3 regions of the Friedmanniella luteola genome follow, and region 3 is predicted to be linked to each of the others. Evidence: riboswitches for the same ligand, from Rfam matches in the RefSeq annotation. Region 3 holds a riboswitch; each other region holds the start of a gene.

Region 1 (9,683 bases), 2.3 Mb from region 3:
CCAGGGCCTGGCAGGTGATCTGGACGCGGCTGCCGCGGGGATAGCGGTCGGGCCGTGCATGGTTGCTCAGCACCCGTGCGGTCCGTCCGTCGAGCGTTCGAGCCGCGACGTAGGTCTGCGGGATGGTGCACCGGGGCAGGTCGGGTGCGTAGGAGCCGCTCGTCCCGGTGGGGACCAGCTCGTCGGGGACCCAGAGCCCGTCGGAGGTGAGGTCCCAGATCCTGCTCCCGCCGTACGCGACGTCGCCGGTCGACTGGCACACCACGAGGACCGAGGACCCCTCCGGGTACTGGTCGACGACCGCGTGGTTGGCGAGGTTGCGGGCGGTCCGTCCGTCGATGTCGGCGGTGACCCGGTACAGGTGCGGACCGACGACGGTGGCGGAGCTGGGGTCGGTGCCCGAGCCGGCCGTGGCTGGCGCCGCCACGGCGCCGGGTGCCCACGCCGCCGCGGTCAGCACGGCGGTCAACGCGACCAGCCCCGTCCGCAGCCGTGCCCTCATGGGGTGCCCCCTCCGTCGGAACCGCCTCGGTGGGTGGGGCCGTCCCCGGCGGCCCGACCCGCGCGGGACCCGACCAGCTCCGGCTCCCGACACCCCGATCATCCGCCCGGAGGACCCGCTGTGCACCCCCCGTCGAGGGGGGCCCGTCGCCCCTCCGGCGGGGCGGTCCGCACCCCGTCGTCCACCGTCGGGCTGGACCGGGTCGCCGCTCTCGGCTTGGGTCCGGCTCGAGCGTCGCGCAGGATGGTCGGGTGCGGCAGGGGGCGGTCGGGCACGTCAGGTCGGTGGAGCGGCACGGACGCTTCCTCGTCGAGAAGCGCTTCGCCGATCCCCGCCGCCGTGACACCGAGGTGCTCGCCCTCCGGGAGCTGCTGCACCAGGGCCTCCCGGTCCCCGAGCTGGTCGAGGTCGGGCCGGAGGCCGTCCTGATGACCCTCATGCCGGGCGAGCGGCTGGACGCCGGCAGCGCTGACCTGCGTCTCGACCGGCTCCGGGCGTCGACGACCTGGTTGCGTCGGCTCCACGAGCTCCGACCTCCCGGTCGGCTGCCGAGCGCCCCGGACGACGCGCTGACCGCTCGCCGCTACCGCGACGCCGGCGGGCCCGCGCTGCCCCTCGTCGTCCCGCCGGCCGGCCGGCCGGCGTTCTGCCACGGCGACTGGACCGACGGGAACCTGCTGGCGGTGGACGCCGGCATCACGGCGGTCCTGGACTGGGAGGCGGCGCACCTGGGCGACCCCCTCCGCGAACTGTCGCGGGCGGCCTGGGCGGCGGCGCGGAAGGACCCCCGGTCGTTCGACGCCCTGGTGTCGGGCTACGGCGCCGACCCGTCCGCCGTGCGGGCGTGGTTCCCCGTCCACGCCGCCGAGCTCTGGCTGTGGTTCGCCGGAGCGGGACCACCGGAGTACCTCGAGCAGCTCACCCGCGAGCTGGTGAGGTGGCCCGACGCCTGAGGAGGACGGCGGTGCCGATGCCGGTGGGCCGTCGACCGCTGCGGGGTCGACGGCCCGCCGCACCCGGCCAGCGGTCGGCGCCCGCCGATCTCCAGAATGGGGCCATGCGCTCCTTCGACGAGCTCGTCACCGAGGCTGACCACGCCCCCGTCGAGGGCTGGGACTTCTCCTGGCTGGACGGACGCGCGACGGAGGAACGGCCGCCGTGGGGCTACGCACGCGCGCTGGCCCGTCGGCTGGCGGAGGCAGGAGCATCGCTCGACCTGCAGACCGGGGGCGGTGAGGTGCTGGCCGAGGCGGGCACCTACCCCCCGCTCGCCGTGGCGACGGAAGGCTGGCGGCCCAACCTCGTCGTCGCCGCGGCCCGGCTGCGCCCCCTCGGCGTCGCCGTGCTCGGCCACGACGAGGCGGCGCCCCTGCCGTTCGCCGACGCCTCGTTCGACCTGGTCTCGAGCCGGCACCCGGTGAGCACCGACTGGGCGGAGATCGCGAGGGTGCTGGTGCCGGGTGGCCGCTACTTCTCCCAGCAGATCGGTCCCGCCAGCATGGTCGAGCTGAGCGAGGCGTTCCTCGGCCCGCTGCCCGACGCGGATCGGTGGCGCCGGCCCGAGGACGCCCGCGCCGCGGCGGAGCGCTGCGGGCTGGAGGTGGTCGATCTCCGGTCGGCCAGGCTGCGGGCTGAGTTCTCCGACGTCGGGGCGATCGTCTACGTCCTGCGCAAGTGCGTGTGGTGGGTCCCCGGGTTCACGGTCGAGCGCTACCGGGACACCCTGCGCCGACTCCACCAGCAGATGGTGGACGACGGGCCGTTCGTCGCCCACTCCAGCCGCTTCCTGGTCGAGGCCCGCCGGCCACCGCGCTGACGTCGACCGCGCGGGGCGGTCAGCGGGCCGGGGCGGCCGGGGTGCGCAGCGCGGCGAACTCCACCTCGCGCCGGAGCGCGTAACCCAGGTCGAGGTAGAGGTCGATGGCGCGGGTGTTCGCCGCGCCGGTGTGCAGGAACGGGGTGTCCCCGCGCTCCCGGACGAGGTGCCCCACGGCCCGGATGAGCCGGGTGGCCAGACCCTGGCGTCGGTGGTCCGGGTCGGTGCAGACGGCGCTGATCTCGCTCCAGCCGGGCGGGTGCAGCCGCTCGCCGGCCATCGCGACGAGGCGGCCCCGCCGGCGCAGCCCGAGGTAGGTGCCCAGCTCGTGGGTCCGGGCCCGGAACGGTCCCGGCTCGGTCCTGGCGACCAGTTCCGCGGCCTCGACGGCGTCCGCGGCACTGATGACGAACGCCTCGTCGTCGGGCTCGGTGCGGTGCGCCGGGGTCGCCACCAGCTGGACGCCGGGGATCACCGCGTCGACCGCCCACCCGCGGGGGAGCGCGTCGGTGAAGCCGGGCGGGCCCGCCAGGAGGACGGCCTGGTCGGGCCCCTGCAGGTGGTGCAGGTCGGCCCAGGCACGCTCGTCGTCGGGAGAGGAGAGGGCGGCGAACGGGGAGAGGTCGGGCGGGTAGCGGCGCGCCCGTCCCCGACCTTCCGCGAGCCGGCGGTGGGGGCCGGTCAGCGAGGCCCAGGTGGCCGCGTCCAGCGGGTGCGCCGCCGCGGTGCCCTGCGCCGCGGACTCGGCGGTGGGGAGGGTCATGGGGCGGCCAACCGGGTCGTCACCGGGTCTATTCCTCCGTCCCCCGGGGTCGCGGCGCGGTCCGTGGGCCCAGGACCTCCCCGGCCCCCCTGCTCGGTCCGCGGACACCTCTGGCCCCGACGGCCTCCGTCGGTAGTATTCCCTACCAAGTCTGCAGAGATTGGTGACGAAGTGGTGGAGCCTGAGGACGACGGCACGGGGACGGCGGGCGCCGCGTCCCTGGTGCTCGTCCTGGTCGGGCTGGGCCCGCGGGGCGCCGGGTTGCTGGAGCGGCTGGTCAGCAACGCCGCAGTCCTGGACCGGGGCCCCGTCGAGGTGCACCTCGTCGACCCGTTCCCGCCCGGCCCCGGCCGGGTGTGGCGCGACGACCAGTCCGAGCTGCTCCGGCTCAACACGACCGCCGAGGACCTGACGGCGTTCGTGGACGCGAGCGTCACGATGGACGGGCCGGTGACCAGCGGGCCCACCCTGTTCGCGTGGTGCCGCAGCGAGGGGGCGGAGCTCCCCGACGCCGCCCTGGTGGCCGAGGCGGCGGCGCTGGGTCCGCTGGACTTCCCGAGCCGCCGGCTGGCCAGCGCGTACCTCGCCGCCGCCTTCGACCGGGCCGTCGCGCGCGCCCCGGCCGGGATGACGATCACCAGCCACGCGCAGCGGGCGGTCGACGTCGTGCGGTCGGACGCCGGAGGACGCGACCGCGTGGTCCTCGACGACGGTGCGACGCTGCTCGCGGACGCGGTGGTGCTGCTCACCAGCCACGTCGACGTCGCGCCGGCGCCGCCGTACGCCGCCCTCGCGGCGTTCGCGGACGACCACGGCCTGACCTACCTGCCACCCGCCTACGGCGGTGACCTCGACCTCGGCCCGGTGGGGGCGGGCGAGGACGTCCTCGTCCGCGGCTTCGGGCTCGGTTTCGTCGACCTGATGATCCTGCTGACCGAGGGCCGGGGCGGGAAGTTCCTGACCGACCCGACCGACGACGACGGCGCGCGGCTCCGCTACGAACCCTCCGGTGCCGAGCCCCGGCTGCTCGTCGGGTCCCGTCGCGGCGTCCCGTACCACGCCAAGCCGATGTACCGCCTGCAGGCGCCGAGACCCGCCGCCACCACCTTCTGCACCCCCGGTGCCGTGACCGCGCTGCTGGAGCAGGGCCGGCCGATCACGTTCCTCCGCGACCTCTGGCCGCTGGTCGGCCGCGAGGTGACCTGGGCCTACTACCTCGAGCTGGCCCAGGGCCACCCCGGGCGGGTGAGAGTGCCCTGGCCGCAGTTCGCGGCGACCTTCGCCGACCTGGAGTGGGGGAGCGCCGGGTACGCGCAGTGGATCGCGACGGTCGTGCCGGACCCGGCCGACCGCCTCGACCTGGCGGCGCTCGACCGACCGTTGCGGGACCGCCAGGTGGCCGACCGCGCCGAGCTCGCCCGGCTCGTCCGCTCCTACGTCCGGGCCGACCTGGCCCGGCGGCAGGACGTCGCCTTCAGCGCCGACCTCGGGGCGTTCCACGCGCTGCTGGCGGTGCTGCCCGTGCTGGGACCGGCCCTGGCCTCGCCGCAGATGGACCCCCGCTCGCTGGTGCAGGAGTTCCTCGGCTGGTTCATGGGCTTCTTCAGCTTCTACGCCAGCGGCCCCCCGCCCGACCGGCTGGAGCAGCTGCTCGCCCTCGAGGAGGCGGGGGTCGTCGCCTTCCTCGGTGGCGGCCTGGAGATCAGCACCGACCCCGACCGCGGCGCGTTCGTGGCCCGCTCGACGACGGTCCCCGGGGAGGTGCGGGCCCGCACGCTCGTGGACGCCACCCTGCCGGCCTTCGACCTCGGCCGGACCGAGGACCCGCTGCTGGCCGCCCTCGCCGCCCGCGGGGAGGCGGTCGGCCAGGTCCTCACCGCAGCCGACGGCGAGCGCCTCGAGACCGGGCAGCTGGCGGTCGACCCAGCCCACCGGCTGCGGCGGGCCGACGGGTCCAGCGCGTCCCGCCGGTTCGCCCTCGGCATGCACACGACGGTGAAGTCCGCCGCCTTCGCCCGGCCCGCCAGCAACGGGCCGGTGCACCGCCACAACGACCAGGTCGCGCGGACGCTGCTCGCGCTCGCGCCCCTTCCCGACCCGCCCCCGATCGACGACCCGACCGCCGCGCCCGGCGGCCCAGGAGGACAGTGACATGCCCATCGAGTTCCTCGGCATCGGAGCCACCCACGACGGCTCGGAGACCAACCCGCGCTCCGGCGGCAGCTTCGACCCGGACTACACCGTCCGGCTCGCGCGGGCCCACCAGGACCACGGGTGGGACCGGGTCCTCACGGCCTACGGGTCCGGATCACCCGACCCGGCCCAGGCGGCCGCCCTGATCGCCGCCCGCACGGACACGCTGCAGGTCCTGGTCGCGCACCGGCCGAACCTCTCGATCCCGACGTTCGCCGCGAAGACGCTGGCCACGCTCGACCACATCGCGGACGGCCGGGTGACCGTGCACATGATCACCGGGGGCAGCGACCACGAGCAGCAGCGCGAGGGCGACTTCCTGGGCAAGGACGAGCGGTACGGCCGCACCCGGGAGTACATCCAGATCCTCAAGCAGGTGTGGACCCGGCACGAGGCGTTCGACTTCACCGGCGAGCACTACCGGTTCGCGGACTTCGTCGCCGACGTCTTCCCGGTCCAGCAGCCGCGGCCGCAGATCAGCTTCGGCGGCTCCTCCGACGCGGCGTACGCCGTCGGGACCGCCGAAGCGGACGTGTTCTGCCTCTGGGGCGAGCCGCTGGCCGACACCCGGGAGCAGATCGAGCGGGTCCGTCGCGAGGCGGCGGCGGCCGGCCGGACGACCCCCCCGCGGATCCAGGTCGCGTTCCGGCCGATCCTCGCGCCCACGGAGGCGCAGGCCTGGGCCAAGGCCGAGGAGACCGTGCGCCGGATCGAGACGCTGAAGTCCGGTGGCCAGCAGTTCCGGCGCGCGCCCGGCGCTCCCGAGAACACGGGCTCGCAGCGGCTGCTGGAGATCGCCGACCGCGGCGACCGGCACGACACGATCCTGTACTCGGGGACGGCGAAGGCCACCGGCGGTGCCGGGAACTCCAACGCCCTGGTCGGGACGCCGGACCAGGTGGCCGAGGCGCTGCTGGCCTACGTCGACCTGGGCGTCGACATCATCTCCGCCCGCGGCTACGACACCTTGCAGGACGCGGTCGACTTCGGCGACCAGGTGATCCCCCTCGTCCGGGCCGAGGTGGCGCGCCGGGACGCGGTGGCGGCATGAGGTCCGCAGGTCCCGACCGGCCGCCGGAGCAGCGGCCGGCCGCGGACGGCCCCCGCCCCGGACCGGGTCGGCCGTGGCTGCCGGGCGTCGGTGACCTCGCGGCCATGGTCGGGCTCGCCGTCCCCGGCGCGCCACCCCGGGGGCCGGCGGGCGGAGCCTGGGGCTCGGCCCCACGCCGCGGGGACGACGCGGCGGCCACCGTCTGGGCCGCCCGGCTGTCGACCCTGTTGAAGTAGGGAGCGGCCGCTCCCACCCGGGCTGCGTCGCGCGGCTCGTCGGTTCCCGTGAGACGGCTGTCCACGATCTGGAACCGGGTAATCCCTACAGGAACGCATGGGTATAGTTCCTGGTGTCACGAGCGCCAGCGTCAAGCCCCGGCTTGCTGGCCGGCAACCCTCCTCCGCGGTGGGGTGCCCCGGGTGAGGACACGGCTGGCGTCTGACCGGGCGCCGGCAAGCGCGGACCCCGGCCCCGGGGTCCTGATCCCGGAGGTCGTCCGCGATGAGCCTGCTCACCCACCCCGTCGAGACCCGCGCGGCGGACGACGTCGCCCCGCTGCTGCCGGTCGTCGGCCGCGGCCAGTCCGTCCCCCTGGTCGACGGGCGGAGCGCCCGCTCCGTGCACCTGGACAACGCGGCCAGCGCTCCGGCCCTGCAGGCGGTCGCCGACCACGTCACCGCGGTGCTGCCCTCCTACGCCAGCGTCCACCGCGGCGCGGGTTACCTGTCGCAGGTCTGCACCCGGCTCTACGAGCAGGCCCGCACCGAGGTGGCGCGGTTCGTGGGCGCTCGCGACGACGACGTGGTGGTCTTCACCCGCAACACCACCGACGCCCTCACCCTGCTCAGCGGTGCTGTCCCGGGGGAGGTGGTGGTGCTGGACGTCGAGCACCACGCCAACCTGCTGCCGTGGCAGCGGGGCACGGCGCGCGTGGTCCGCGCCCACGACACCGTCGTCGCGACCGAGGCCGCCCTGGCCGCCGAGCTCGGCCGGCGGCCGGCGGCCCTGCTCGCGGTCACCGGCGCCTCCAACGTCACGGGCGAGGTGCCACCACTGGCCCGGCTGGCGGCCCTGGCCCACGCCCACGGCGCCCGGATCGTCGTCGACGCCGCGCAGCTGGTCCCGCACCGCGGGGTCGACGTGGCCGGGCTCGACCTCGACCACGTCGCCTTCTCCGGGCACAAGCTCTACGCTCCGTTCGGGGCGGGCGCCCTGGTGGGCCGCCGGGACTGGCTGGACGCGGCCCCGCCGCACCAGGCCGGGGGCGGCGCCGTCCGCGAGGTGACCACGACCGCGACCGCGTGGGCCGCCAGCCCGGAGCGGCACGAGGGCGGGACCCCGAACGTGCTCGGCGTCGCGGCTCTCGCCGAAGCCTGCCGCGCCCTGCGCGCGGTCGGGTTCGACCGGGTGCGGGCCCACGAAGCGGTCCTGCACCGCCGCCTCGTCGACGGGCTCCGCGACCGCGGCCTCGAGCCGCTGCGGATCTGGGCGGACGCGGCGGACGTGGTCGGCGTCGTCAGCTTCACCGTCCCCGGCTTCGCGGCGGCCCAGGTGGCTGCCTTCCTCTCCGCCGAGCACGGCGTGGGCGTCCGCGACGGCCGGTTCTGCGCGCACCCCCTGCTGGCCCGGCTGGGAGCGTCCGACGGCGCCGTCCGCGCCAGCCTCGGGGTGGGCAGCAGCTCCGCCGACGTCGACCGCCTGCTCGACGCCCTCGACCGCTTGCGGGCCGACGGGCCCCGCTGGACCTATACCAGCGCGGCCGGGAGCTGTCGACCCTCACCCGACCCCCGACCCCTGCCCGCCTGGTGGACCGGCGCCGGTCGTCTCGACGAGCCGTCCGCGGCCCCGTCCTCACCGTGCACCCCCGCCGACACCCCTGCACCCACCGGAGAACCCCGATGACCCTCACCACGCCCAGCACCCGCTTCGCCAGCCCCGTCGACACCGAGCGCCACGGCGAGTACCGGATCCACCAGCGCCCGGAGGACCCGCGGCCGCTCTACCGCTTCACCGGCCGGCTCAGCTCCGACGGCTCCACCGCCTTCCACGCCGAACCCGGCCGCTACCACCTCTACGCCGGCTGGTTCTGCCCCTGGGCGCAGCGGGTGGTGCTGCAGATCGCGGCCAACGGACTCCTCGGCTCGTCGGGGGGTGAGGGGGGTCGTCCCCCCTCCGGGGTTCCCGGGGCGATCGGCGTCTCCTACGTCGACGACGCCCGGGACGGCCGCGGCTGGGCCTTCCGCGAGACGCACGGACCCGACCCGGTCAACGGCTTCACGCTGCTCCGCCAGGCCTACGAGGCCACCGAGCCCGGCTTCGACGGCCACATCAGCGTCCCGACGCTGTGGGACACCACGACCGGACGGGTGGTGAGCAACGACTTCGTGACGCTGGGGATCGACATCGCCACCCAGTTCACCGGCTCCCGCTGGCCGGGGGTCGACACCTACCCCGCGCACCTCCGCGCCGAGATCGAGGAGCTCGACGCCTGGGTCGGTCCGGCGGTCAACCGGGGCGCCGGCCGGGCCCGCGGCCAGGGTCCCGCGGCCGAGCAGGCCCGGACCGACCTGCTCGCCGCGTTCACCCGGCTCGACGACCTGCTCGCCGACCGGAGCTTCCTGGTCGGCCAGGGGTTGACCGAGGCCGACTTCCGGCTGTGGGTGACCCTGGCGCGCTACGACGTGCAGACCAACGCCACCGGTCAGGTCGGCCCGCCCCTCACCGCCTGGCCGCACCTGGCCCGGTACGCCGGCTGGCTCGCCGAGCTGCCGGCCTTCCGCGCCACCACCCGCTGGGCCAGCTTCAGCGCGCCCGGCACCTCCCCGTCCTTCCTGCCCTCCAGCCCCGTCAGGAGCCACCCGTGACCCGCCCCCTGCACCTCGCCGTCGCCCTGGACGGCGCCGGCTGGCACCCCGCCGCCTGGCGGCTGCCCTCGGCCCGCCCCGCCGAGCTGCTGACCGCCGGCTACTGGGTCGACCTCACCCGGCGCGCCGAGGAGGGCCTGCTCGACCTCGTCACCTTCGAGGACGCGCTGGCTCTGCAGGGCTCGACCGGTCCCGGAGGACGGCCCGACGGCCGCACCGACGAGGTCCGCGGCCGCCTCGACGCCGTCCTGGTGGCCGCGCGGGTCGCCCCGCTGACCTCCCGCATCGGGCTGGTGCCGACCGCCACGGTCACCCACACCGAGCCGTTCCACGTCTCCAAGGCCATCGCGACGCTGGACCACGTGTCCGAGGGCCGGGCGGGCTGGCGGGCGCAGGTCTCGCCGCGGCCGGAGGAGGCGGCGCACTTCGGCCGGCGTGACGTCCCGCGGCTCGACCTGCGGCAGCGCGACGACCCCGCCGTCGCCCAGCTCCTG
Region 2 (9,683 bases), 150 kb from region 3:
CTGATCATCGACAAGGAGGGCCGCCTCGCGGCGCGGGTCCTCGGCGAGATCTCCGAGCTCACGCTGGTCACCATGATCGACGAGGTGGCGGCGGAGTGACCCCGCTGGACCTGGCCGGCTGGGCCGAGGCCGCCGTCGGCGGCTCCATGGTGCTCGCCGTCCCCGTCGCCCTGCTGGCCGGGCTCGTCTCGTTCTTCTCGCCGTGCGTCGTGCCGCTGCTGCCCGGCTACCTCTCCTACGCCACCGGGCTGGGGGCCGCCGAGGTGCTCGGTGGCACCGCCCGGCGCGGTCGGATGCTGGCGGGGACGTCGCTGTTCGTGCTCGGCATCGCCGCCGTGTTCGTGGCCACCGGCACCCTGGTCGGCAGCCTCGGCGCCGCCCTCCTCACCCACGCGGAGCTGATCAGCCGGGTGCTGGGCGTCGTCACGATCGCCCTCGGCCTGGTCTTCGCCGGCGTGCTGAAGCTGGGCCGCCGCGAGCTGCGCCTCTCCCGGCTGCCCGCCGCCGGCGTCGCCGCCGCTCCGCTGCTGGGCGTCGTGTTCGCGCTGGGCTGGACGCCCTGCATCGGGCCGACCCTGGGCGTCGTCTACAGCCTGGCCTTCTCCGAGGCGACGGCCCTGCGCGGCGGCCTGCTGGCCTTCGTCTTCGCCCTCGGCCTCGGCGTCCCGTTCGTCGTCGCCGGCCTCGTCTACACCCGGATGGCGCGTGCCGTCGGGTTCCTGCGCCGCCACCAGCTCACCCTGCTGCGGGTCGGCGGGATCGCCATGGTCGTCGTCGGCGTGCTGCTGGTGACGGGCCTGTGGACCACCCTGACGGCCGACCTCCGCCAGACCTTCGCCTCCTTCGTCCCGGTGATCTGATGACCGACACCCAGGTCCGCGAGCCCGCGGCCGCCGCCGACCCGCCGCCGCCGGACAGCCCGGGCGGCGCTCCCCGGCTGGGCTGGCGCGGTGGCGCCCGCTTCGTCTGGACCCAGCTGACGTCCATGCGGACGGCGCTGGTGCTGCTCTTCGCGCTGGCCCTGGCGGCCATCCCCGGCTCGCTGGTCCCGCAGCGGGCGGTCTCCCCGGTCCGGGTCGCCGACTTCATCCGCGACAACCCGACGCTGGGCCCGCTGTACGAGCGGGTGGGGCTGTTCAACGTCTTCACCTCCGCCTGGTTCTCGGCCATCTACCTGCTGCTGTTCGTGTCCCTGGTCGGCTGCATCGTGCCGCGGGTGGGGGTCTACGCCCGCGCGCTGCGGGCCCGGCCGCCGCGCACGCCGCGGAACCTGGCCCGGCTGCCCGCCTACGCCCGCACCGAGGTCACCGACGACGCCGGCGTGCTGGACCGCGCCGCGACCGAGCTCCGTCGTCGCCGCTACCGGGTCGACGTGCGCGACGACGGCTCGGTCGCCGCCGAGCGCGGCTACCTGCGGGAGGCCGGCAACCTCGTCTTCCACATCAGCCTGCTGTTCGTGCTGCTCGGCGTCGCCCTGGCCAGCCTCTACGGGTTCCGGGGCACCAGCGTCGTCATCGTCGGCCAGGGGTTCGCCAACAACCTCACCCAGTACGACGACCTGCAGGCCGGCGCGCAGTTCGACGAGTCCGACCTGCAGCCGTTCAGCGTGGTGGTCAAGAGCTTCGACGTCGCCTTCGAGACCGGCCCGGTGCAGCGCGGTGCCGCCCGGCTGTTCCGCGCGCAGGTGGAGGTCACCGACGCGCCGGGCCAGGCGCCGCACGCCGAGACGCTCGAGGTCAACAAGCCCCTGCAGATCGGCGGCACGACGGTGCACCTGGTCGGCCACGGCTACGCGCCGGAGGTGACCATCCGCGACGGCAACGGCGACGTCGCGTTCTCCGGCCCGGTGCCCTTCCTGCCCCAGGACGGCCAGTTCACCTCCGCGGGCGCGATCAAGGCCCCCGACGCCCGGCCCGAGCGGCTGGCCTTCGAGGGCTTCTTCCTGCCGACGGCGGTGACCACGAACGGCAGTGCCCCGACGTCGGGCTTCCCGGACGCGCTCAACCCGGCGCTGTTCATCAACGGCTGGTCAGGCCCGCCCAAGGTGGAGACGGGGGAGCCCGAGAACGTCTACTCCCTCGACACCACCGGGATGACCGAGATGGTCGACGCCGACGGCGCGCCGTTCCGGATCGCGTTGCAGGAGGGCGCCACCGTCGAGCTGCCGGACGGCCGCGGCACGATCACCATGGACGGCTGGCAGCGCTGGGTGAAGCTGCAGGTCGGCGACTCCCCCGGGGTGCCGATCTCCCTGCTGGCCATCGCCTTCGCCGTCCTCGGCCTGTGCTTCTCGCTGTTCATCCGGCCGCGCCGCGTCTGGGTGCGGGTGGTGGACGGCCCCGACGGCGGCCGGCTGCTCGAGGTCGGCGGCCTGGACCGCGCCGACGCCCGCGGCGGGCTGACCGAGGACGTCGACGAGCTCGCCGAGACCCTCGGCGGTGCCCCGCCGGGCGGCGCGGACGCATCCCCCGACGCCCCGGACCGCGAACCCTCTCCAGCAGCACCACCCCTGAGGAAGCAGTGAGATGAACCCTGAGCAGCTCTCCAGCATCGCGCTGGTCACGTCCGTCGTGGTCTACATGCTGGCGATGTTCGCCCACGCCGCCGAGTGGGCCTCGGCCCGCGGCGTGGCCCCGGCCGGCGCGTCCACCCGGACCCGCGGCGAGCTGGTGGGGGTCGGCGCGCGGGGCGAGACCGTCTTCGGGGGCGTCGAGGCCCCGGCGGGGACCGGTGCCGCCGACGCGGTGGCCGACGACCCCGCCGACGAGGCGCCGGGCAGCCGGCAGCGCGTCGAGCAGTTCGGCCGGATCGGCGTCAGCCTCACGGTGGTCGGCTTCCTGCTCAGCCTGGTGGGCGTGCTGGCCCGCGGGGTGGCCGCCGGCCGGGCGCCGTGGGGCAACATGTTCGAGTTCACGACGACGGCCATGGTCTTCGTCGTGGCCGCCTACCTGCTGATGGTGTGGAAGGCCGGCATCCGCTGGCTCGGGTTGCCGCTGACGCTGCTGGCCGCCGTCGCGAACGGCCTGGCCGTCACCGTCTTCTACGTGGCCGTGGCCCCGCTGGTCCCCGCGCTGCACTCGGTCTGGTTCGTCATCCACATCGTCGCGGCGGCCATCTCCGGCGCCGCCTTCAACGTCGGCGGCCTGATGTCGATCCTCTACCTGGTGAAGAAGCGGGCCGAGGACCGCGGCACCGTCCGCGGGTACCTGGCGCTGCTGCCCACCGCCCGGCGGATCGACCTGCTGACCTACCGCTTCCACGCCTTCGCGTTCCCGCTGTGGACCTTCACCGTCGCCGCCGGCGCCGTCTGGGCCGAGTACGCCTGGGGCCGCTACTGGGGCTGGGACCCCAAGGAGACCTGGGCGCTCGTCACCTGGGTCATCTACGCCTGCTACCTGCACGCCCGCTCCACGGCCGGCTGGCGGGGCAGCAAGGCCGCCGCCATCGCGATCCTGGGCCTGGCCTCGTTCTGGTTCAACTTCGTCGGCATCAACCTGCTGGTGTCCGGCCTGCACTCCTACGCCGGCGTCTGACCCGCTCCCGCACGACGAACTCCGCGCCGCCCGTCCTGCAGGGCGTGCGGGAGGGAGTTGATCGTGCGGCGTGGTGTCGTCGCCCTGAGGGGCAGGCGGCGGCCGCCTCGCGCGGACGGCTCAGAGCAGCTCGCGCCAGGCGGCGAAGCCGCCGACGACGTCCGTGGCCCGGTGGACGCCCAGGTCCTGCAGCGCGGCGGCGGCGAGGCTGGAGGTGTAGCCCTCCTGGCACAGCACGATGACCTGGAGGTCGTAGGAGGCGATCGGCAGGGCGGCGTCGCTGGCCGGGTCGAACCGCCACTCCAGCACGTTGCGCTCGACCAGCAGGGCTCCGGGCAGCTCGCCCTCGGCGGCGCGCTGCGCCGCCGGCCTGATGTCCACCACGACCGCACCGGCCGTCCAGAGGATCCGGGCCTGTGCTGGGGTGAGCCTTGCGAGGCGCCCCCGGGCCGATTCCAGCACTTCTTGGATGGTCCTGCGACCGGTGCGGGTCGTGATGGCTGGCGGGATGAGGACGCTCACCAATTCACCCCGGCCAGTTGCGATCCGGACGAATGTAGCAGCGATCCGTGCCGGGTGTACTCCGTCATCTCGGTCAGTGACGGGGCGTAGACATGGACGCTGACGGCTGGTAGTGCGTCGGCGTTGACGACCTGGTGGACGTGCCGCGGCCCGAAGGGGCGGACGCCGCCGGCGACCAGCCGGCGGGCGCCGGGCACGACCCTGGCGGGCTCGTCGTCGCGGGCCGGGGTGGCGTGCTGCTCGGTCAGCACGCCCTGCACGGTGGCGAAGGCTCCGGCGCTGCCGCCGTGGTCGTGCCACGCGGTGCCCTGGCCCGGCAGCCAGGTGAGCAGCCAGACCTCGTGGTCGTCGGCGGTGGCGGGCAGCCGGGTGGCGAACCGGCTGTGGGCGTCGAAGCGGACCAGCGGCCGCCAGAGGGCCGGGGTGTCGGCGATGCGGCGCGCGATCTGGGCCGGGACCGGGCGGCGGAGCCGGGCCGACGGCAGGGTCGGCTGCGGACGGGCGGTGATGGACATGCGGGGTCTCCTGTGATCCGGCGCAGGGCCGGCGGACGTGCGGGTGGAAGGGGTCGCGGCGGGCGCTCAGCCGAGGCTGGGCGCGGCGGGACAGGCCATGCTGGTGGTGCGGCACAGGTCGACGTGCAACCGCCCGTGCAGGTGCTGGTTCACCCGGGGACTCCTCCGACTGGACGCTTGCCGACGCCCGAGGGGGTCGCCGACCTGGTCGTCACCCGGAGCACCCCGCCGTACCGGAGGGTTGCTGGCCAGCGAGCCGGGGCTCGTGCAGCTGGCACTCATGACCTGGGCGTCAGCGTAGGCCGCCAACGGCATTCCCGACAAACCCTTGTCTCACAATGGGGAATGCTCAGCCGCGGCGGCGGGACCCCGGGGACATCACCGTCGACAGGTCGGGGGCGGTGAGGAAGTGCCGGTGCTCGGCGGCGAAGGCCGCGAGGATCCCCTTCTTGTTGCGCGTCCGGCCCGGGTGCGGCACGTCGTGGAACTTCTCGTTGAACTGGATGGCCGCCTCGGTGGCCCGGTCCTTGAAGCCGCGCAGGCTGCCGGGCTCGACGCCGAGAAGCTCGGCCACCCGGGCCATGTCGCCCGCGGCCTCGCGCAGCGCGCCCCAGATCCGCACCCACGAGGCGTCGGCCAGCAGCGAGTCCAGCAGCGGGGACCACTGCAGCCGGCGCTGCCAGGGCGTCGGCGTGGGGTTCTGGCCGATCCGCAGGGCGGTCAGGTAGTGCATGAGGGTGTGCGGGTCGTTGCGGGTCTTGTCCAGCAGCGCCGCGGCCCCGAACCAGTGCCGGGCGGCGGCCGCGTACAGCGTCCGACCGCTCTCGGTGAACTGGCTGTAGGTGACGATCTGGGTGCTCGGGCGCTCGAGGTGGAGCCGGAGCAGCGCCGTCAGGCCGGTGCTGGTGCGCGAGCTGAGGTTGAAGTCGACGAAGGCGACCTCCCAGCTGTGCCCCGTCCGGAGGAGCTCGTTGAGCTGGTCGACCCCGGGGGCGACGGTGAGGCCGCGGCCGAAGGCGCGCTCGAAGTTGGCCCGTTCCCCGGGCACGTCGTCAACCAGCAGCACCCGGCCCGCCGACGTCGTCGTCGTGGTCGTCGCCCTGCCTCCTCTCGGCCGCGGCGCCCTGGGGCACCCACCGGGCCCGGACCGTCTTGGTCCCGGCCTCCTCCTCGCACGTCAGCGACCCCTGCAGCCCCGCCAGCCGGGTCTGCAGCCGCGCCGAGCTGGTCCCGGGGCTCTTCCACACCCCGACGGGCATCGGCGGCGCGTCGTCCTCGACTTCTATCACGAGCAGTCCCTGACGCTGCGCCAGGTGCACCGCGATCAGCCCTGCGCCGGCGTTCACCGCGTTGCCCACGAGGTCGCTGAGCACGATCCGGGCCAGCTCGCGGTCCTCGCGGCCCAGGTGGTCGGCGTCGATGTCGACGTTCACCTCGGCCCCGACGGCCCGGGCCAGGGTGAGCACGGAGGCGGCGAGGCTGGCCGGGGTGGTGGAGCTGACCTCGCCGATCCGGGCCAGTGTCATCGTCTCCCGCAGCCGCGCGTTGGCGCTGACGGCCAGCTCGTAGAGCGTCGGGGCGCTGGACCGGACGCCGCGGGCCTCCTGCTCGAGCAGCCGCAGGTGGGTCGACAGCGCGCCGTGCGTCTCGCTGATCACCAGCTCCCGGCCCGCGTGGGCCTCCTCCGCGACCAGCGGCGCGAGGTGGGCGAGGGCCAGGTCGGCGTCGCGGACCCGCAGCGAGACCAGCAGCGGGGTCAGGCAGACGACGACGGCGGCCAGCCAGGTGCTCTCCGGCCAGTCGGCGGGCAGCGCCAGGACGCTGACCAGCCCGGCGGTCAGCGGGCCGGACACCCAGCGCAGCATCTCGTGCCACACGGGCCGGCCCCGCTCGTCCGGGTTGAACCAGGCGTGGTCGGTGAAGATCGCGCAGGCGGTGCTGGTGAAGTGCCCGACCGCGGCCGCGAGCATGACGAGCCGCAGCAGCGGCGGCAGGTCGGTCGCGACCCAGGACGCCAGCACGACGAGCAGCAGCCCGCCGACGATCTCGGCGTAGGTCTCCACCGCGATGGCGTGCCGGCCGTTCTTGCGGCTCAGGTCGGCGTGCAGGGCCGTCGCCGGCCACCGGCGGGGGAGGGACTCCGCGCGCTCGTGGTGGGCCTGCACCAGCTGCAGCACCACGCACACGGCCGCGGGCAGCCACAGCAGGAGCGCGGACGGCCACCGGTCGCTGTGCAGGGCGCCGGCACCGACCGTCGCGACGGCCACGCACCGCACCGCGGTCGCGCGCAGGTTGTAGGTGCTGGAGCGCCGCAGCATGGTCAGGTAGGCGAGCCGGCCGCGCCGCCCCTGCCCCCACTGGCTGCCCCACCCCGTGCTCACCAGCACATGGTGCCGTCCGTCCCGGACGGCGGCAAGGAGGCCCGGCCGCCAGCGGAGGGGCGTCTGCGGCGGCGGACGCGGCCCCGCCTGGCACCATGGCGGGGTGCAGCACTTCGACCTCGTCATCATCGGCTCGGGCTCCGGCAACTCCATCCCCGACGAGCGGTTCGCCGACCTCTCCATCGCGCTGGTCGACAAGGGCGTGTTCGGCGGCACCTGCCTGAACGTCGGCTGCATCCCCACCAAGATGTTCGTGCACCCGGCCGACCTGGCCGCCAGCCCCGGGCACGCGGCCCGTCTCGGCGTCGACCTCGAGCTGCGCGCCGTACACTTCGCGGAGATCCGCGACCGCATCTTCGGCCGGATCGACCCGATCTCCGAGGGCGGGCTGAAGTGGCGCTCGTCCAACGAGAACGTCATAGTCTTCCGCGAGCCCGCCCACTTCCTCGACCCGCACACGCTGCGGGTGGGGGACGAGACGATCACCGCGGACCGCTTCGTGCTGGCGGCGGGCAGCCGCCCGATCATCCCGGACGTCCCGGGCCTCGACTCGGTCCGCTACCACACCTCTGACACCGTGATGCGGCTGCCGGAGCTGCCCCGCTCGATGGTCATCGTCGGCGGGGGCTACATCGGTGCGGAGTTCGCCCACGTCTTCTCCTCCTACGGCACCCGGGTCACCGTCGTCGTCCGCGGCGACCGGATGCTGCGCGGGGAGGACGCCGAGGTCTCCGAGCGCTTCACCGACCTGATCCGGCGCCGCGTCGACCTGCGCACCGGGACGGCCGTCACGGCGGTCCGCCCGGCCGGCGGCGGGTCCGGCGTGACCGTCAGCCTCGACGGACCCGACGGCGCCGCCGAGGTCACCGCCGACGTCCTGCTGGTGGCCACCGGCCGGGCGCCGAACGGCGACACGCTGGCCCTCGACGCGGCCGGGGTGGCGGTGGGCGAGGACGGCTACGTCGTCGTCGACGCCCACCAGCGCACCACCGCCGAGCACATCTGGGCGCTCGGCGACGTCGCGTCGCCCGACCAGCTCAAGCACGTGGCCAACCATGAGGCCCGGGTCGTGCAGCACAACCTGCTGCACCCTGACGCCCTCGTCGAGGCCGACCACCGGTTCGTCCCGCACGCGGTCTTCTCCGACCCGCAGGTCGCGTCGGTCGGGCTGACCGAGGACCGGGCCCGGGAGCAGGGCCTCGACGTCGTCGCCGTCACGCAGCAGTACGGCGACGTGGCCTTCGGCTGGGCCATGGAGGACACCGACCACTTCGTGAAGCTGGTCGCGGACCGGCGGACGGGGCTGCTGGTCGGGGCGCACCTGATCGGCCCGGAGGCGTCGTCGCTGATCCAGACGCTCATCCAGGCGATGAGCTTCGGCCAGCACCCGCACGCCGTGGCCCGCGGCCAGTACTGGATCCACCCGGCGCTGGCCGAGGTCGTGGAGAACGCCCTGCTCAAGCTCCCGGCCTGACCAGGGTCCTGCCGGCCGCCCGGGCCGGTTGGGGCGCCGTCAGCCCGCGCGGAGGAGCCGGTGCCGGAGCCGTTCCAGTCGGGCCGCGCGCGCCTGCTCGTCGGCGGCCCCGGCGATCCAGCGGTGGTACTCCTGGTGCTGCTCGGCGGTGAGCGCCGCCCAAGCGGCCCGGGCGGCGGGCTCGGTGCCCAGCAGAGCGGTGAGCCCGGCCGGCTCGGGCACCGCCGGCTCGGGCTCGGGCGCCGCGTCGGGCACCTCGGTGAGGTCGACGTCGACGGTGTCACCCGCGTGGACCTCGAGCCGGCGCAGCAGGGCGGCGGGCAGCCCGAGGTAGGTGCGCCCGGCGTGCACCGCGAGCCGTGAGCGGTGCTCGACGCCGCCCAGCACGGCCAGCACCGCCACCTTGCGGCTGGAGAAGGTGGCGGTCACCTCCGCCGGCACGACGACCGCGTGGCCGCCGCGCCCGGCGGAGCTGACCTCGGCGGAGAACCGCACCATGGTCGGTGGGGCCGGGGCGCCGTCAGCGGCGCTGGCCGACCAGCTTCCAGGCGGCGGGCAGCAGGCCGGCGGCGAGGGCGATCTTGAGGGCGTCGCCGACGAGGAACGGGACCACGCCCACCAGCAGGGCCTTCTCGAGGCTCATCCCGGTGATCAGCACGAGGCCGGGCACGCCGACCGCGTAGATGGCGAGGTTCCCCAGGACCATCAGGCCGACGCTGCTGGGGACGGTGCGGTCGGCGCCGCGCTCGGCCAGCCGGCCGACCAGGTAGGCGGCGATGACGAAGCCGACGACGTAGCCGAACGACGCGAACGCCCAGCCGCTCTGGTGCTGGGCGAACCACGGCACCCCGGCCACGCCGGCGAGCAGGTAGAGGGCCATCGAGGCCACCCCCCGCCGCGAGCCGAGGACCGCGCCGACCAGCAGCACCGAGAAGGTCTGCAGGGACAGGGGGACCGGGCTGAACGGCAGCGGGACGAAGACCTGGGCGGTGAGACCGACGAAGGCCGCCCCGCCGACGACGAGGGCGATGCTGCGCGCGACCCCCCCGGGGATGACGTCCGCGAGGGTCCGCGGGCTCACGCTCGTGATGCTCGACATCTAGGTCGGTCCTTCCACACGTCGGCCGGCGCGCGCGGGAGCGGTGTCGCACCCGGCGCAGGTTTCGGCCCCACCTTAGGGCGCGCGCCCGCGGTGCGGCCAACGGAGGCTCGTTGATGGAACAGTTGCCCCGGGAGGTCTCACATGTCGTCATCGATG
Region 3 (9,683 bases):
CACCACCAGCGTCGGCCCGGCGCCGCGCTCCCGGAGCGCCGCCGTCGCCGCCCAGTAGACCGCCGACTTGCCCCAGCCGGTGGCCTGGACCACCAGGACCTTCTGGTTGCGCTCCACCAGCTCCTCGACCGCCCGGACCTGGTCCTCACGGGGACGGGCGTCCGGGCCGGCCATCGTGGTGATCACCCGACCGAGGACGTCGGCGGCGGGGGTGCGCTGGGTGGCTGCTGGCATACCTGCAGTCTGCCCGCCCGCGCCGCCATCGCTCGCCCCGCCTCCGGGCCTGTGGACGAGTCCGAGCACCCGGCTGGGGACGACGGTCGGCCACAGCCCCACCCAGGACCGGTCCGCCCGACGTGCGTCGACCCGGGGTCGGCGACGCTCTGACCGGCAGCGAGGCGAGGACCGAGGGCTGCCTCAGGCGGCGGGAGCCGGCGACCGGCCCAGGTAGGCGGCCAGCCGCGCCGTCGGACCGGCGTCGGCCGAGGGCGCCACGGCGGGCCCGAAGGGGACGGGCCCGCCGCGCGGCAGGGGGTCCAGGACGGCGCGGATCGAGCGCTCCGCCAGCGCGGCGAGGTCGGCGTCGGCCTCGGCGGGCCGCCCGGTCGCCACGGCCAGGTCCCAGCCGTGGGTCAGCTGCTCGCTGACGTAGACCCCGACCACCTGCGCGCCGGGCAGCGGCCCGAACGGGGCGACGACGACCCGGCTCAGGGCGGCGTCGTCGGCCCAGGCGGCCTGCGAGCGCGCGGCCCGCTCGCGGTAGCCGGCGGCCAGGTCGTCGGGCAGCGCCTCGGCGAAGGCGGGCACCGACGCGGCCGGCTGCCCGTGGCCCAGGGCCTCGACGCGGTCCGCGACGCCGTACAGGTGCCGGACCAGCGCGGCGACGTCGAACTCGGTGCACGGGGTGGGCAGCGCGAGCTGCTCGGGCGTGACGGTGGCCAGCAGCCCGACGATCCACGCCTGGGTGCGGGCGAGCGCGGGCCGCGGGTCGTCCGCGGTGCGGGGGGCGTCGATCTGGGTGGCGGTCATGGCTCTCCTCGGCTCGATGGCCCCGGTCGGGACCGTCTGCGACCATCCTCGAACGCCATACCTGACACCTCCTGTCATGGTTGTCTGCGATGCTCGGACCGTGCGCGCGGACCGTCTGCTCCAGGTCGTCGGCCTGCTGCGGCAGCACGGCCGGCTCAGCGCGACGGAGCTGGCGCGACGGCTGGAGGTCACGCCGCGGACGGTGCTGCGCGACATGGAGGCGCTGTCGACCGCCGGGGTGCCGGTCGTCGCCGAGCGCGGCCGCGGCGGCGGCTTCTCGCTGCTGCCCGGCTACCGGCCCGCCGTCGAGGAGCTGACCGCCAGCGAGGTGCAGGCCCTGCTGCTGACCGGTCGGGTGCCGGCGGACTCCCTCGGGCTGGCCGGGCCGCTCGCCTCCGCGCTGCGCAAGGTGGCCGGCTCCGCGCCGCCCGAGCACGGACGGTCGGCCGCCCGGATCAGCGACCGGGTGCTCGTCGACCTCACCGGCTGGTGGGGAGCCGCCGAGGAGCTCGAGCACTTCGACGCCGTGCAGCAGGCGGTGCTGGCCGACCGCCGCCTCCGGCTGACCTACCGGCCGCGTGACCCGACCCGCACCGGCGTCCGGACCGTCGACCCCTACGGGCTGCTGCAGGCGGCCGGCACCTGGTACCTGATCGCGGGCCACGGGGGCCGCCCCCGGTCCTACCGCCTCTCCCGGGTGCTCGCCGCCACGGTGCTGGACGAGCCGAGCAGCCGGCCCGCCGACCTCGACCTCCGGGCGCTGTGGGGCGACCTGCGGTCGCAGTTCGCCGGCCCGCCCGGCCACACCATCCGGCTGTCCTGCGACCCGGCGCGCTACGAGCTCGCGCTGACCCTGCTGGCCAGCCAGGGCGCGGGACGGCCGCGGGTGCTCGACGACGGGCCGCCCGTGGTGTTCGAGGTCGAGGTGCACGTGCTGCGCCCGACGGTCGGGGTGCTCGCCGGCCTCGGGTCGGCGGTTCGCGCCCTGGCCCCGCCCGAGCTGCTCACGATGATGGTGGCGGTCGCCGAGGAGCTGCTGGCTGCCTACCCCGACGTCCGGTCGCCGGCCGCCGACCCGTCCTGACCGGCGACGCGCTCGAGCTCGCGACGGAGCACCGCGCGCTGGGTCGCCGCGTCCATCAGCTGCGGGTGCAGCAGGCCCTGCACGGCCAGCCCGTCGAGCAGCACCTGCAGCATGAGGGCCTGCGCCTCCAGGGCGGGGTCGGCGAGCGGCTCCGCCCCGCGGGTCCGGGTGCTGAGGAGCAGCTCCGGCTCCGGCTCGGGCCCGCCGGCCAGCCAGAGCACCAGCGAGCGGATCAGCCGGCGGCTCTCCCGGAACGCCCAGCTGCGGAAGTCCTGGTGCCCGGGCGCCAGGCGGGTCAGGTCGATCAGCCCGAAGTAGACCGCGACCTCGGCCTCCCGCTCCGCGTCCAGCGGCAGCAGCTGCTCCAGCAGACCCTGCACCACGGCGATCGGGGCCCGGTCACGGTCGGCCAGCTCAGCAGCCATCCGCTCGCCGATCCGTTCCACGGTGTGCTCCGCCGCGAAGAGCAGCAGGCTCGCCTGGTCGGGGAAGTAGTGCCGCAGCGCGCCCGTCGACAGGCCGGCCTCGGCGGCGACGGTCCGGACCGACACCGCCCCGACACCCTCCCGGGTCATCACGCGCCACGTCGCCCGCGCGAGGTCACGCCGGCGCTCCTCGTGGTCGACCAGCTTGGGCATGCGGCTTTTGTAGCACAGCCGTACTGCTAGGTTTATGACACAGTCGTGCTAAATCAGGAGCAGCTCATGTCCGTCGCCGTCCTCGCCGCCCTCCTCGGGCTGGCGCTGGTGGACTCGACCAGCTTCGGCACCCTCGTGCTGCCGCTGATGATGCTGCTGAGCCCGCGGGTCAGGACCCGGAACGTGGTCGTGCACCTGGGCGTGCTCGCCGTCTTCTACCTCGGGGTCGGGGTGCTGCTGATGCTGGGCGCCGAGGCCGCGGTCGCCGTCGTCGGACCCCTGCTGGAGTCCCGGGTCGCCCGCGCGGCGCAGCTCGCGCTGGGAGTCGCGCTCGTGGTGCTGTCCTTCGTCCTCGACCCGAGGATGGCGGCGAAGCGCCGCGCCCGCCGCGGCCTGCCGCCGAGGCGGCCGTCGGCCTGGCGCCGGCGGGCCCTCGGGGCGGACGCGACCCTGCCCGTCGTCGTCGGGGTGGCACTGCTGGCCGGAGCGGTCGAGGTCGCGTCGATGCTCCCCTACCTGGGCGCGGTCGGGCTGATCGTCACCGCCGGCGTCGGCCGGGCGACGCAGCTCGCCGTGCTGGCCGGCTACGTGGCGGTGATGGTGGCACCCGCCCTGGTGCTGCTCGCCGTGCGGCGGGCGGGCGGGCGGCGCCTCGAGCCGCGGCTGGCGCGGCTCGAGGCCTGGTTGACGACGAGGACCGCCGGCGCGAGCGCGTGGGTGGTCGGGGTCATCGGCGTCCTGGTCGGGCTCGACGCCGTCGGCGCGCTGCTGCCGGACGCCTGAGGCGGTCAGCCGCCGGCGACGGCCGGGATGATCGAGACCTTCGCGCCCTCGGGAACCGGGGCCTCGAGCCCGCCGGAGAAGCGGACGTCCTCGTCGCCGACGTAGACGTTCACGAAGCGCCGCAGCTGGCCGGCGTCGTCGAGGATCCGGGCCCGGATGCCCTGGTGGTGGGCCTCGAGCGAGTCGAGCAGCTCGGCCAGGGTGCCGCCGTCGGCGGACACCTCACCGGCCCCGGCCGTGTAGGTGCGCAGGATCGTCGGGATGCGGACGGTGGCGCTCATCGGTCGAGCCCCTTCCAGAAGTCGGTGAAGGCGTCGTAACGGGGCGGGATGGTGGTCTTGGGCCCGACGCGGCCGCTGACGGCGTCGAGGGTCTTGAGGCCGTCCCCGGAGTTGATCACCACGGTCTCGGCGTCGGGGTCGAGGACTCCGTCGGCGATCAGCTTCGCGGTGACGCCCACGGTGACGCCGCCGGCGGTCTCGGCGAAGACGCCCTCGGTGCGGGCGAGCCGCTGGATGTTCTGCACGACGGTCTCGTCGTCGACGTCGGCGATCAGGCCGCCGGTGCGGCGGACGACGTCCAGCACGTACGGCCCGTCGGCCGGGTTGCCGATGGCCAGCGACTTGGCGATGGTGTCCGGCTTGACCGGGGGCACGAAGTCGAGGTCGGCGCGGTAGGCCTGGGAGATCGGCGAGCAGCCGGTGGCCTGGGCGCCGTAGATCTTCCACGGCTTGTCCTCGACCAGGCCGAGCGTGACCAGCTCGGCGAAGCCCTTGTCGATCTTGGTCAGCTGCGAGCCGGAGGCGACCGGGATGACGACCTGGTCGGGGATGCGCCAGCCCAGCTGCTCGGCGATCTCGTAGGCCAGCGTCTTCGAGCCCTCGGAGTAGTACGGGCGGACGTTCACGTTGACGAACGCCCAGCCCTCCTCCTCGGCGGCGATCTCGCTGGCCAGCTTGTTGACGTCGTCGTAGCTGCCCTGCACCGCGATCAGCGTGGTGTCGTAGACGGCGGAGGCGATGATCTTCTGGTGCTCGAGGTTCTCCGGCACGAAGACGACCGACTTGATGCCGGCCCGCGCGGCGGCGGCCGCCACGGCGTTGGCCAGGTTGCCCGTCGAGGGGCACGCCAGCACGTGCAGGCCCAGCTCGCGGGCCGCGGACAGCGCGACGGCGACGACGCGGTCCTTGAAGGAGTGGGTCGGGTTGCCCGAGTCGTCCTTGACCCACAGCTTGCGCAGGCCCAGGTCCGCGGCGAGGTTCGCGGCGTCGAGCAGCCGGGTGTAGCCCGGGTCGGTCGAGCGGAAGGTGGCGATGTCGGCGGGCACCGGCAGCAGCGGGGCGTAGCGCCAGATGCTCTTGGGACCGGCCTCGAGCTGCGCGCGGGTGATGGTCGGGAAGTCGTAGCCCACCTCGAGCGGGCCGAAGCACTCCAGACAGGCGTAGAACGGGCCGAGCGAGCTCTTCTCGCCACAGGCGCGGCAGACGAGGTGGGTGGCGTTGCCGAAGGCTCCGGGCCGGACACCGGCGGGAGCGGGCACCCCGGCCGAGGTGGCCGAGGGGGTTGCGAGCGCAGTCATTCCTGTTCCTTCTTCATCTGTCGTGGCCGACGTTCGACCACGGCGGAGTTGGCACCGTTCCTGGTTTGGCCAGGCGGTTGCCGGGGAGTCAAAGGGCCGTTCCCTCATCCCCTCTGGATGAACGTGGTTCACCCTACGTGCGGGTCTCCGACGCGGGCACATCGCGGTCCCAACAGGTGGGAACGGCGTCCGCCATCCGGGACAGTGAGCGCGCGCTACGGTTCCGTCATGGGTCTTCGACATCCGGCCGAGCTGAGCGGACCCGACCGCGTGCGGCGGCTGGGGAACCGGGTGAACCTCAGCACGGTGCTCGGGCTGGCCGTGGCCCGGCTCGGCCGCGCGGAGGTGCGTCCAGGGCCGCGCGGGCTGCTGCTGGCGGACGGGTACCGGCTGCCGTTCCCGGTGGCGGGGGCGTTCACGGTGGGGGACGTGCTCGTCACCGCCGGCCGGTGGGACGCGCACCGGCCGGCGCTGCTGGAGCACGAGGAGCGGCACAGCTGGCAGTGGTTCTGGTGCGCGGGGCTGCCGTTCCTGCCCGCCTACGGCGTCTGCCTGGTCTGGTCGGTGCTGCGGACCGGCGACCGGGCGGCCGCCAACGTCTTCGAGCGGCGGGCCGGGCTGGCGCTGGGCGGGTACCGCGAGGTGCCGGTGCGGCCGCTGGTGCCCGCCGCGCGGGCGGCGCTCAGCCGACGGCGCCCGCGGCCGAGGACCTAGGAGTCGATGGTCAGGTCGATGCCGAGCCGCTTCGCGGACCGGTTGCGCTGCCGGGTGGACCGCAGCCGGCGGAGCCGCTTGACCAGCAGCGGGTCCTGGACCAGCGCCTCCGGCTTGTCGATCAGCGCGTTCAGCACCTGGTAGTACCGGGTGGCCGACATCTGGAACTTGTCCCGGATCGCCTGCTCCTTGGCGCCGGCGAACTTCCACCACTGGCGCTCGAAGGCGAGGATCTCGGCGTCCCGCTCGCTGAGCTCACCGAAGGGCTCACGGCTCTCGAGCGACGGGTTCGAGGCGCTGACCATGCCGCCATCGTAGGGGCAAACCACACGGGTGTCATTCACCCCGGCGAGGCGGGCGACCACAGACCGGCGTCGTCCCGGTCACCCGGATGCGCCACGATGGCGGGGTGACTGAACCCGACGCCCCCACGACCGGCTGGGGCATCCTCAGCACCGGCCACATCGCCTCCGTGCTCGCGAAGGACCTGGCCCTGCTGCCGGACGAGGCGACGCTGGTCGCGGTGGGCTCGCGGTCGGCCGACAAGGCCGCCGCGTTCGCCGCGGAGTACGGCGTCCGCCGCAGCCACGGCTCGTACGAGGAGCTCGCCGCCGACCCGGACGTCGACGTCGTGTACGTCGCCAGCCCGCACAACGACCACTTCCCCTCCGCGAAGCTCTGCCTGGAGGGCGGCCAGGCGGTCCTGGTGGAGAAGCCGCTGACCGTGGCTCCCGCGCAGGCCGAGGAGCTGCTGGCGCTGGCCCAGGAGCGCGGCCTGTTCGTCATGGAGGCGATGTGGACGCGCACCCACCCGCTGATCCGGCACGCGGCCGAGCTCGTCGCGTCCGGGGAGCTCGGGGACGTGCGGCACGTCGACGCCCAGTTCGGCTTCGCCTTCGACGGCCCGGACAGCCACCGCCTGCTCGACCCCGCCCAGGCCGGCGGGGCGATCCTCGACGCCGGCGTCTACCCGGTGCACGCGGTCAACCTGTTCCTGGGCGAGCCCGAGGACGTGCTGGGCTACGGCACCGCCGCCTCGACCGGCGTCGACGACCACGCGGCGGCCCTGCTGACCTACCCGGCGACCTCGGACCGCCCGGCGGCGACGGCCTCGGTCCTCTGCACCCTGCGTGCCGGCCTGCCGAACCGGCTGGCCGTGTACTGCACGAAGGGCCGGGTGATGTTCGACGACTTCTACCTCCGGCCGGCCGAGCTGACGGTGTGGCGCGACGGCACCGACGCCCCGGAGGAGCTGCTGGCGTCCTGGCCCGGCGGCGGCTACACCTTCGAGGCGCAGGAGGTCATGCGCTGCCTGCGGGCCGGCGAGGTCGAGTCACCGCTGGTGCCCTGGGCCGACACGCTGGCGGTGTCGCGGACGCTGAGCCGGTGGCAGGACGCCGTCGGCGCGCCCGCGCGGACCGGGGCCTGAGGTGCCGGAGCTCCTGACCGGGGTCCGGCAGCCCTACGCCTGGGGCTCGCCGACCTTCATCCCCGCGCTGCTCGGCGAGGAGCCGACCGACGAGCCGCAGGCCGAGCTGTGGCTCGGCGCGCACACCTCGGCGCCGTCGACGCTGGGCGACCGGCCGCTGACCGAGGTGATCGCCGAGGACCCGGCCGGCATCGTGGGCGCGGAGGCCGTCCGCGACTTCGGCGAGGGGCTGCCGTTCCTGCTCAAGGTGCTGGCCGCGGACGCGCCGCTCTCCCTGCAGGCCCACCCCACCCGCGAGCAGGCCGAGGAGGGGTACGCCCGCGAGGAGGCGGCCGGGATCGCGGCCGACGCCGGTGACCGGCTGTACAAGGACACCTGGCCGAAGCCCGAGATGCTCTGCGCGCTGCAGGACAGCGAGGCGCTCTGCGGTTTCCGCGACCCCGAGGCCACCCACGCGCTGTTCGCGGCGCTGGGCGTGCCGGAGGCGCTCGCGCTGGTCGCCCCGCTGGCGGACACCTCGACGGCGCCCGACGCGCGGCTGGCCGACGTCTTCGCCCGGCTGCTCCGGCTGGGTGAGTCCGAGCTCGCGGTGGTGGGGTTGGTGGGCGCCGCGGCGGCCGACGTGACCGACGACGGCGACCTGGGGCTGTTCGCCCGGACCGCCCGCGAGCTGGCCGGCCCCTACCCCGACGACCCGGGCGTGCTCGCCGCGCTGCTGATGAACCGGGTCGCGCTGACGCCGCACCAGGCGGTGTTCCTGCCGGCCGGGAACCTGCACGCCTACCTGCACGGCGGCGGCGTGGAGGTCATGGCCAACTCGGACAACGTGATGCGCGGCGGGCTGACGCCCAAGCACGTCGACGTCGACGAGCTGCTGGCCATCCTCGACTTCACCCCCGGCTTCTCCGGCTACGTCGAGCCCGTCGAGGAGACACCCGGCTGCTGGCGCTACCCCACCCCGGCGCCCGAGTTCGCGCTGTGGCGGCTGGAGCCGCGGGAGACCGTCGTCGAGGTCCCGCACACCGGCGTCGCCCGGGTGCTGCTGGTGACCGACGGCTCCGCCGTGGTCGAGGGCGGGGCGGACGACCTGCGGCTGGCCCGTGGCCGCTCCGCCTTCGCCCGCGCCGGCGAGGAGCTCGTGGTCAGCGGGTCCGGGACCGTCTTCGTCGCCGGGCCCGGCGTCGGCGGCTAGGCCGCCGGTGCACCTGGGACCCGGCGCCGCCGCGGACGGTGGCGCGACGGCCGTGGCCGGTCGGCACGGCAGCGCCGAGCGCCCGCGGCGGGCGGTGGCCGTCACCGTCGCCACCGCCGCCGGGCTGGCGGGGGTGGTGCTGCTGGTCACCGTGGTCGCGCTGGTGCTGCGGGCCGCGCGGACCGACCCGATGACCCCCTACGTCGCCCCGCAGTACTGGCTCGGCTACGACGACGGCTTCGTCCGGCGCGGTCTGCCCGGAGCCGTGCTGCGCGCCCTGTCGGGCGGCCGGCCGCCGACGCTGGCCCTGGCCAACGCCGCTGCGGTCGGGCTGACGGTGGCGGCCGTGGTCGCACTCCTGGTCCTCGCGGCCGCACTGGCCCGCCGCGCACGCGACCGCTGGACGGGGCTGGCCCTGGCGGCCGCCGTGGTGGCGACGCCGCTCGGCCTGTCGCACACCGCCCGCGACCTCGGCCGGCCGGACGCGCTGGGCGTGCTGGTCGCCGTCGTCGTGGTCACGGTCCCCTGGTCCCGGTTGCCGCCCGTCCTCGCGGTGGTCCTCGTCGCCCTGGCGACCTCGGTGGCGATCGGCGCCGTCGAGCTGCTGGCCGTCCTCGTGCTGCCGCTGGCCTGGTGCGCGCTCCGGTCGGCCTTCCCCGCCGGTCGCGCCCGGACGCTCGCGCCGACCCTGGCGGTGCTGCCCGGGCTGGTGCTGGCCGTCGTCAGCGCGGTGCTGCCCGCTCCCCCGGCGGCGCTGGCGCGGGCCCACGCCGACGCGGCGGCGGCGGGTGTGCCGGCGCCGGTCCCGCTGCCGGGCGGACCGCCCGACCACGACGCGGTGTCCCGGCTGGGCTACGGGCTGTTCGACAACATCAGCAGCTACTACACGACGACCAGCGTCCTCAGCGTGGTGATCACGACGGCGGTCTGGGCCGGCGTGCACCTGCTGCTGCTGGCGGTGGCCTGGCGACTGCTCGGCCGCGCGTGGCGGGACCGGACGTTCTGGCTGCTGGTGGGCGGATCGGTGGCGGTGGCCCTGGCGCTCTCCGTGGCCGGGATCGACTTCCGCCGCTGGTGGGCGCTGGCCACCGTCGGGGCGCTGGGCGTGCTGGCGCTGGTCGCGCGACGTCCTCGTGCTCCGGTGGCGCCGATCGGGACCGGGACGGCCGTCGGCGTCCTCGTGCTCGCGGTGAGCGGGCTGCTGCTGCGCACCATGCCGGTGCTGCCCCTGCAGA

What was found. Region 3 has a riboswitch for S-adenosylmethionine ahead of thrC (threonine synthase). Riboswitches for the same ligand answer to the same signal wherever they lie in the genome.
Region 1: another riboswitch for S-adenosylmethionine. It lies ahead of BLT72_RS13630 (aminotransferase class V-fold PLP-dependent enzyme); the one in region 3 lies ahead of thrC (threonine synthase).
Region 2: another riboswitch for S-adenosylmethionine. It lies ahead of BLT72_RS02190 (cysteine dioxygenase); the one in region 3 lies ahead of thrC (threonine synthase).

The regions. Positions count from the first base shown of each region.
Region 1 covers NZ_LT629749.1:2,894,847-2,904,529, reverse strand. The annotation lists gene BLT72_RS13665 (lysozyme) at 1-502, opposite strand, end outside; gene BLT72_RS13660 (phosphotransferase family protein) at 754-1,455, shown strand; gene BLT72_RS13655 (class I SAM-dependent methyltransferase) at 1,560-2,318, shown strand; gene BLT72_RS13650 (GNAT family N-acetyltransferase) at 2,338-3,081, opposite strand; gene BLT72_RS13645 (FAD/NAD(P)-binding protein) at 3,253-5,232, shown strand; gene BLT72_RS13640 (LLM class flavin-dependent oxidoreductase) at 5,234-6,325, shown strand; gene BLT72_RS13635 (hypothetical protein) at 6,322-6,561, shown strand; SAM riboswitch class IV at 6,676-6,790, shown strand; gene BLT72_RS13630 (aminotransferase class V-fold PLP-dependent enzyme) at 6,827-8,227, shown strand; gene BLT72_RS13625 (glutathione S-transferase C-terminal domain-containing protein) at 8,224-9,189, shown strand; gene BLT72_RS13620 (LLM class flavin-dependent oxidoreductase) at 9,186-9,683, shown strand, end outside.
Region 2 covers NZ_LT629749.1:460,879-470,561, forward strand. The annotation lists gene BLT72_RS02165 (TlpA family protein disulfide reductase) at 1-99, shown strand, start outside; gene BLT72_RS02170 (cytochrome c biogenesis CcdA family protein) at 147-860, shown strand; gene resB (cytochrome c biogenesis protein ResB) at 860-2,524, shown strand; gene ccsB (c-type cytochrome biogenesis protein CcsB) at 2,526-3,533, shown strand; gene BLT72_RS02185 (rhodanese-like domain-containing protein) at 3,654-4,055, opposite strand; gene BLT72_RS02190 (cysteine dioxygenase) at 4,052-4,570, opposite strand; SAM riboswitch class IV at 4,739-4,856, opposite strand; gene BLT72_RS02195 (response regulator) at 4,920-5,636, opposite strand; gene BLT72_RS02200 (ATP-binding protein) at 5,623-6,951, opposite strand; gene BLT72_RS02205 (mycothione reductase) at 7,055-8,425, shown strand; gene BLT72_RS02210 (DUF1905 domain-containing protein) at 8,465-8,923, opposite strand; gene BLT72_RS02215 (biotin transporter BioY) at 8,946-9,506, opposite strand; gene BLT72_RS02225 (glycoside hydrolase family 3 N-terminal domain-containing protein) at 9,669-9,683, shown strand, end outside.
Region 3 covers NZ_LT629749.1:608,541-618,223, reverse strand. The annotation lists gene BLT72_RS02900 (RecQ family ATP-dependent DNA helicase) at 1-234, opposite strand, end outside; gene BLT72_RS02895 (TIGR03086 family metal-binding protein) at 418-1,029, opposite strand; gene BLT72_RS02890 (helix-turn-helix transcriptional regulator) at 1,130-2,113, shown strand; gene BLT72_RS02885 (TetR/AcrR family transcriptional regulator) at 2,074-2,751, opposite strand; gene BLT72_RS02880 (GAP family protein) at 2,818-3,534, shown strand; gene BLT72_RS02875 (MoaD/ThiS family protein) at 3,540-3,815, opposite strand; gene thrC (threonine synthase) at 3,812-5,113, opposite strand; SAM riboswitch class I at 5,124-5,237, opposite strand; gene BLT72_RS02865 (hypothetical protein) at 5,342-5,827, shown strand; gene BLT72_RS02860 (DUF3263 domain-containing protein) at 5,824-6,132, opposite strand; gene BLT72_RS02855 (Gfo/Idh/MocA family protein) at 6,237-7,256, shown strand; gene manA (mannose-6-phosphate isomerase, class I) at 7,258-8,448, shown strand; gene BLT72_RS02845 (hypothetical protein) at 8,456-9,683, shown strand, end outside.